Regions from separate parts of the Devosia sp. MC532 genome, predicted to be linked through region 2. Evidence: riboswitches for the same ligand, from Rfam matches in the RefSeq annotation. Region 2 holds a riboswitch; the other holds the start of a gene.

Region 1 (3,359 bases), on a different contig from region 2:
TCGAAGGTCGTAAAACGCCCCCCGCAAGCGTTGCACACGCGGCGACGCCGAATAGCGCCCGAATCTTCCGTCGGGCGGCTATCCTTCACCTGCGTGTCGTCATTGCTGCAATAGGGGCAGCGCATAGGCCGAAACCTTTATTAGCTGTAGATCGGGAAGCGTGCGGTCAGGGCTTTCACCTTCTCGCGCACAGCCGCTTCTACAGCGCCGTTGTTGTCTTCGCCGTTGGCCTTAAGACCATCGAGCACTTCAATGATCAGCTCACCAACTTCGCGGAATTCAGCCTCACCGAAACCACGGGTCGTGCCCGCTGGAGTGCCGAGACGAATACCGGAGGTGATCGCTGGCTTTTCAGGATCGAACGGCACAGCGTTCTTATTGCAGGTGATGTAAGCGCGACCGAGGGCAGCTTCTGTTGCCTTACCGGTCAGGCCCTTCGGACGAAGGTCAACCAGCATCAAGTGGTTGTCCGTACCGCCGGAGACGATCTCAACACCACCCTTTACGAGGGTATCAGCGAGCACCTTAGCGTTAGCAACAACTTGCGCCGCGTACTGCTTGAATTCAGGCTGCAGAGCTTCCTTGAACGCAACTGCCTTACCAGCAATCACATGCATCAGCGGGCCGCCCTGAATGCCTGGGAAAATGGCCGAATTGATCTTCTTCGCGATCGCTTCGTCATTGGTCAGGATCAGACCACCGCGTGGACCACGCAGGGTCTTGTGGGTGGTGGTGGTCGCGACGTGTGCATGTGGGAATGGGCTTGGGTACTGGCCGCCCGCCACAAGGCCTGCAACGTGCGCCATATCGACGAAGAGCAGCGCGCCGACTTCGTCAGCGATTGCGCGGAATTCAGCCCAGTCCATGACGCGCGAATAGGCCGAGAAGCCTGCGACAATCATCTTTGGCTTGTGCTCGCGAGCCAGCGCACGCACCTGATCCATGTCTACATAGCCGTCCTGCTGACGCAGGCCGTACTGAATAGCGTTGAACCACTTGCCAGACTGGTTTGGCTTGGCACCGTGGGTCAGGTGACCACCAGCGTCGAGCGACATGCCCAGAATGGTATCGCCTGGCTGTACCAGCGCCTGATAGACGCCCTGGTTCGCCTGCGAACCGGAGTTCGGCTGAACGTTGGCGTATTCAACACCGAACAGCTGCTTAGCGCGTTCGATGGCAAGGCTTTCCGCCACGTCCACATATTCGCAACCGCCGTAGTAGCGCTTGCCGGGATAGCCTTCGGCATACTTGTTGGTCAGAACCGAACCCTGTGCTTCGAGCACAGCGCGCGAGACAATGTTCTCGGACGCAATCAGTTCGATTTCATGCTGTTGACGGCCGAGTTCCTGACCCATTGCTGCGGCGAGTTCCGGATCGGTCTCGGCAACGGAATTGGTGAAGAAGTTTGGAAACAGATTTGCAGCGCTCATCGGAGGGTTCCCTCGCAAGAGTTCGAAGTGGACGAATTGGCGATGGCTTTATCACGCGAAAGAGCGCGATTCCAAGGCCGGACGATGTGCAAAGGGTCCATAGGGCTCCCCTATTTGCGAATGGGTGCCCAGGCGAGCGGCTCAACAAGGTCCGCGCTCCCCGATGGTTCCCCATCTTTCCTCGCCAGTCGCACGAACCAGAGCCTTATGCCGCAAAATGGGGCGCGAGAAAAGGCCCAATAATCAGGCGTATTTACCCAATGTGCCGGAAGGCGGCGTAGGCTGGGTCTCGGCTAGCTTTTTACGCAGCTTTGCTAGGGCGAGCTGCTGCATATGTCCGCGCGCCGTATTGACTGGAGCGATGACGATCACCTCAGTGCCGCTGTCGACGTCAATCGCGGCGACGCGCATCTGCTGACCAAGCTGAACGAACTCGAAAAACACCTCGCCTTCCATATTGGCCTCCAAAAACAGCGCTCTATCGCCATGTTAGCACATTTGCGAGTGTCGTAACATGGGGCGCTGACCAGCAGACTCCCCTTCCCCGCTTTGTTTGTCTGTCTTGGCCCGAGCAACGCCACGCCTACCCCCCCCAAAGCAAAAAGGCCCCGCCGAAGCGGAGCCTTAAAACCTGCAAAGCCAGAGCGTTTACGCCTGGAAGCTGACTTTGCCCTGTTCGTCAAACTTGTAGACGTCATCACGGAAGCTGACTGTGCCCTGACGATTGGCCCAAGCGGTGATGTAGGTGGTGTGGATTGGAACACGCGCCTTTACTTCAACGTCAAGACGGGTCAGCGCTTCAAAGGTCGAGTCGACCTTGTTCTGATCCCAGTCGCCATTGTCGCGCAGCAGCCAATTGACCATCTGGTTGACGTTGTTAACGCGCACGCAGCCCGAAGAGTGGAAACGCGCGTTCTCGCCGAACAATTCCTTGCCGGGGGTGTCGTGCAGATAACAATCGTAAGGGTTGTAGAAATTGATCTTGCAGTGCCCCATCGAGTTCGCCGCGCCCGGCTCCTGACGGTACATATAGTTCACTTCACGATCGGAGATATTTGCCCAGTTGATCGTCTGCGGATCGATCTTGGTGCTACCGTCGTAGATGAAAATATTCTGCTCTGCGAGGTAGTTTGGATTTTCCATCATGTACTTGGTCAGATCCTGACGGATCAATGACTTGGGCACATGCCAATATGGGTTAAAATTGATCTGGTGAATGTTAGACGCCATGATCGGCGTAGCGCGGTCGGCACGACCGACGACGGCGGTGTGGCGTTGTTCCACCGCACCTTCGTTCACCGCTTCAATGGTTGCCGCCGGAATATTCACGACGACATAGCGCGCGTTCAGCTTGGCAGCCATGTTCTGAACCCGGGTGTAGTTCAGATAAAGCTGCTGCATGCGCTGCGCTGCAGACACATTCATTGCATACCAGGTGGCTTCGTCGATCTGTCCGTTCACAACAAGGCCGTGACGCGCTTGGAAAGCACGCACACCGCGATCCGTGTCGGCATCAAAACTGTCGTCCGCGTATTCAACCAATGGCATGTCGCCAGACGAAATCAGACGGCGCTTCACAGCAACAACGGCCGGAGAATTCGCGCCGAGAGCGAGGCGGAATGCCTGCTGCGGAATCTCTTCCCAACCACCAGCGGCGACGAAAGGCTCGTATTGCGAGATCGCCAGCTGCAGATTGTACAGGGTGTCGAAGGAAAGGATAGGCTCGCGAGTCGCAATGAGCGCCTCTGCAGCGGCAGTGTTGCCCGCCTGATCGACCTTAACAACGCGATTGCCACCGAACCACCCCTGAGCATGAGCGCTCGGGAGAGTTAGAGTTGCCCCAAGATAGGCGCAGCCTCCCAAAAACTTGCGACGATTCAAAAGCATCTAGCCACCCAGAAAATTCTTTGCCCGCAGGCCCCTACCATC
Region 2 (3,359 bases):
AAGGCCGCATCGTTGGAGAAATGCCGACCAGCGACGCCAGCCAAGAAAAGATCATGCGCTCTATCGTGCGCGCCGAAGGAAAAGCATCATGACCACAGACACCGCACCAACTGGAGCTGCAGCGCCTGCACAGGGCCAAGAGCTGACCCTCGTCGGAGCATTGAAGGCCAATATGCGGGATTACGGCCTGCTGCTGGCGCTGATCCTGATCATGCTTTTCTTCCAATATTTCACCAATGGCGTTCTGTTTAAGCCGGTGAATTTGACCAATATTATCCTGCAGAACAGCTATATCATCGTGATGGCGCTGGGCATGTTGCTGGTGATCGTCGCAGGCCATATCGATCTTTCGGTCGGCTCAGTCTCAGGTTTTGTCGGGGCTTTGGCGGCGATGCTGATGGTGGGATGGAAGTTCCCGCCAGAGTTGGCATTCCTGGCGAACCCGATTGTGGCCGGGGCGATCTGTCTGGTCGTGGGCGCCGCTATCGGCGCAGCACAGGGCTATATTATCGCCTATCACCGCGTTCCGGCATTTATCGTGACGCTGGCGGGCATGCTGATCTTTAAGGGCCTGTCGCTGGCCATTCTCGCGGGTAAGTCGGTTGGTCCGTTCCCTGCAGAATTCCAGATGCTGTCGGCCGGTTTTATCCCTGATCTTATCGGCCCTTTGACCACGCCATTTATCGCCGAGAACGGTAAGCCGGTTGTGCTTCACACCACCACTATGGTGATCGCGATTGTGGCGATTGTGGCGATGATGTTCTTCAGCCTGCGTACGCGGTCGCGTCGCATTGCGCGCGGCTATGTGGTTGAACCCTTTAGCCTCTTCATCATCAAGAATGTGGTGATCGCGGCGCTGGTGCTGTTCTTCGCCTATATGCTGGCGTCCTATCGCGGCCTGCCAAACGTGCTCGTCGTTATGGGTATCCTGATCGCGGGCTTTGTGTTCCTGACCAAGAAGTTGACCTTTGGTCGTCGCATTTATGCGATTGGCGGCAACCTCAAAGCCGCAGCGCTTTCGGGCATCAAGACCGAACGCACCACCTTCTATATCTTTGCAATCATGGGCGCTTTGGCCGCTCTGGCCGGCATGATCTATGCTGCGCGTCTCAACTCGGCGACGCCGAAGGCGGGGCAGGGGCTGGAGCTCGACGTGATCGCGGCGGTGTTCATCGGGGGCGCTTCGGCGCTGGGCGGTGTCGGTCAGGTGGCGGGCGCGGTGATCGGTGCTTTCATCATGGGTGTGATGAATAACGGCATGTCGATCATGGGCGTGAACATCGATTGGCAGCAGATGATCAAGGGCGTGGTGCTGCTCGCAGCGGTGTTCTTCGATCTCTACAACAAGAATCGCTCGGCCTGATTTTAGCTGGCGGCGAAGCGTTAGAAACCGGGGCGAAAGTCCCGGTTTTTTGTTGAGTTTTTGGTTGTGGCGTCCATTGGCCCCGATGTGGCTTTTGGCTGGCACTTTTGGGCACGTGGCTGGGCGGCAAGTGGGCGCAAAGAGGCTCGAGTGGCATGCGTTCGTGCCGAAAGATGAGTGATGACAAGCTCGTTTCGGGCGTGACTTTGAGGAGGGGTAATGGGCGCTGGTGTTGCTGCAGTGGCGCGGGGACCAGAATAGGGGCTGCACGGAGCGAGGGGATAGGTTGGTATCGCCGAGAGTGGCGATGCGCGACGGACGCACAGGCAGTTTTTGTTTGCAGAGCGGTTGGGATGGTGCAACTCTGAAGCCGTTGCGTGACTGGCGAAAAGATGGAGCACCATCAGGGAGCGCGACCGGGAAACGCCGTTCGCCTGGGCAAATCTTTGGAGGAGGATTTGCCATGCATATCACTATGCTCATTTACCCCGGACTGACCCAGCTCGATCTGACTGGACCATTTGAAGTTTTTGCACGCGTTCCGGGCGTCACCATTGATCTCGTTTGGAAAGATTTGGAGCCGCTGCGGTGCGGCTCTGGACTGACGCTGACGCCGACCGCGACTTTCGCCGATTGTCAGCGCACCGATGTGTTGTTTGTGCCCGGCGGGCCCGGACAATTGGCGCTGATGGATGACGATACGGTGTTGGCGTTTCTGCGCGAGCGCGCGGAGACAGCGCAATATGTCACCTCGGTTTGCACGGGGTCATTGGTCTTGGCGGCGGCCGGCCTGCTCGCGGGCTATCGAGCAACGTGCCATTGGCTGTCACTGGATCAGCTGGCGCTGATGGGCGCTGAGCCGGTGGCGGAGCGTGTCTTGATTGACCGCAATCGCATTACCGGCGCGGGTGTAACATCGGGGATCGACTTCGCTCTGGCGTTTGTGGCGCGGGTGTTTGGCGAGGACCGCGCGCGCATTATCCAACTCGGCATGGAATATGATCCCGCGCCGCCCCTGTCCGGAGGTTCGCCAAAGACAGCGCGGAGAGCGGACGTTGAGGCGATCATTGAAAGTGCGGCGCCATTTCAGCAGCGACGCGAAGAGGCCGCGCGCAAGGCCGGGGCGCGGCTTTGGGCGCGTTAGTGTTGGTTTTGCGGGAGGCCGTCGGTGATGTCGTAGTAGTCGCCTTTTTCGGCGGTGAAGATGTGTTGCGCCAATTTGGTGTGGGTAGGGCCGTCGAAGGTACCCATGAAGATGCCGATCCATCCGAGATGGACGGGATCAAAGAACAGGGCGGAACCGCAGGTGCCGCAAAAGCCGCGACGGACTTTTTCCGAGGAGTGGTACCAGCGCAAATTCTCCTCGCCCGTGAGGCTGAGGGCGGATTTGGGCACATCGGTTCCTGCCTCAAAATGCCCTGTCTGCTTGCGGCACTGAATGCAGTGGCAGGCGGTGGGCGGGGCGAGCGGCGCTGAGACCGAAAACTGGATAGCGCCGCAGAGGCAGGAGCCTTTGTGCATGGGTGCTTCAGCCATTTTCACGTACGTGGGTGGTGAGGGCGGTGAGGAGGGTTGGGAAGGCGTGGGCGGGGAGTTCGTGGCCGGTGTTGGCCAGAACGGTGAGTTTGGCGTGGGGGATGTGATGGGCGAGGGCTTCGCCGTTGGGGAGGGGGAGGAGCGGATCAAGCTTGCCGTGAATGACCAGCGTGGGGACGGCGATGCGCTTATAGGCTCCGGTCCAATCACGCGCCGTGGTGAGGCTGGCGTGGTTGAACATGGAGGGCACGGACGGCGCGTAATCGAGGAGGCGCTCGACATCGGCGCGGGCGAGCGCTGGATCGAAAGGGGCTTTGCCGGTTGAGAGGCGCTGGATTTCGACAAGGAAGGCGATGACGTCTTCCCGGTTGGACCAGTCGAGGTCTGCAAGGCCGCCGAAATGGGCAAAGAATTCAGGTGGCAGGGTGGGAAGTTCGGCTCCGTCCCAGCCAAGAGGCTC

Evidence for each region. Region 2 has a riboswitch for ZMP and ZTP ahead of JHC09_RS12975 (DJ-1/PfpI family protein). Riboswitches for the same ligand answer to the same signal wherever they lie in the genome.
Region 1: another riboswitch for ZMP and ZTP. It lies ahead of glyA (serine hydroxymethyltransferase); the one in region 2 lies ahead of JHC09_RS12975 (DJ-1/PfpI family protein).

What each region holds. Positions count from the first base shown of each region.
Region 1 is NZ_JAEMNZ010000001.1:514,243-517,601, forward strand. It holds gene nrdR (transcriptional regulator NrdR) at 1-125, opposite strand, end outside; gene glyA (serine hydroxymethyltransferase) at 141-1,430, opposite strand; ZMP/ZTP riboswitch at 1,550-1,632, opposite strand; gene JHC09_RS02415 (hypothetical protein) at 1,674-1,886, opposite strand; gene JHC09_RS02420 (L,D-transpeptidase family protein) at 2,079-3,317, opposite strand.
Region 2 is NZ_JAEMNZ010000010.1:43,720-47,078, forward strand. It holds gene mmsA (multiple monosaccharide ABC transporter ATP-binding protein) at 1-92, shown strand, start outside; gene mmsB (multiple monosaccharide ABC transporter permease) at 89-1,363, shown strand; ZMP/ZTP riboswitch at 1,731-1,810, shown strand; gene JHC09_RS12975 (DJ-1/PfpI family protein) at 1,827-2,507, shown strand; gene JHC09_RS12980 (GFA family protein) at 2,504-2,899, opposite strand; gene JHC09_RS12985 (alpha/beta hydrolase) at 2,892-3,359, opposite strand, start outside.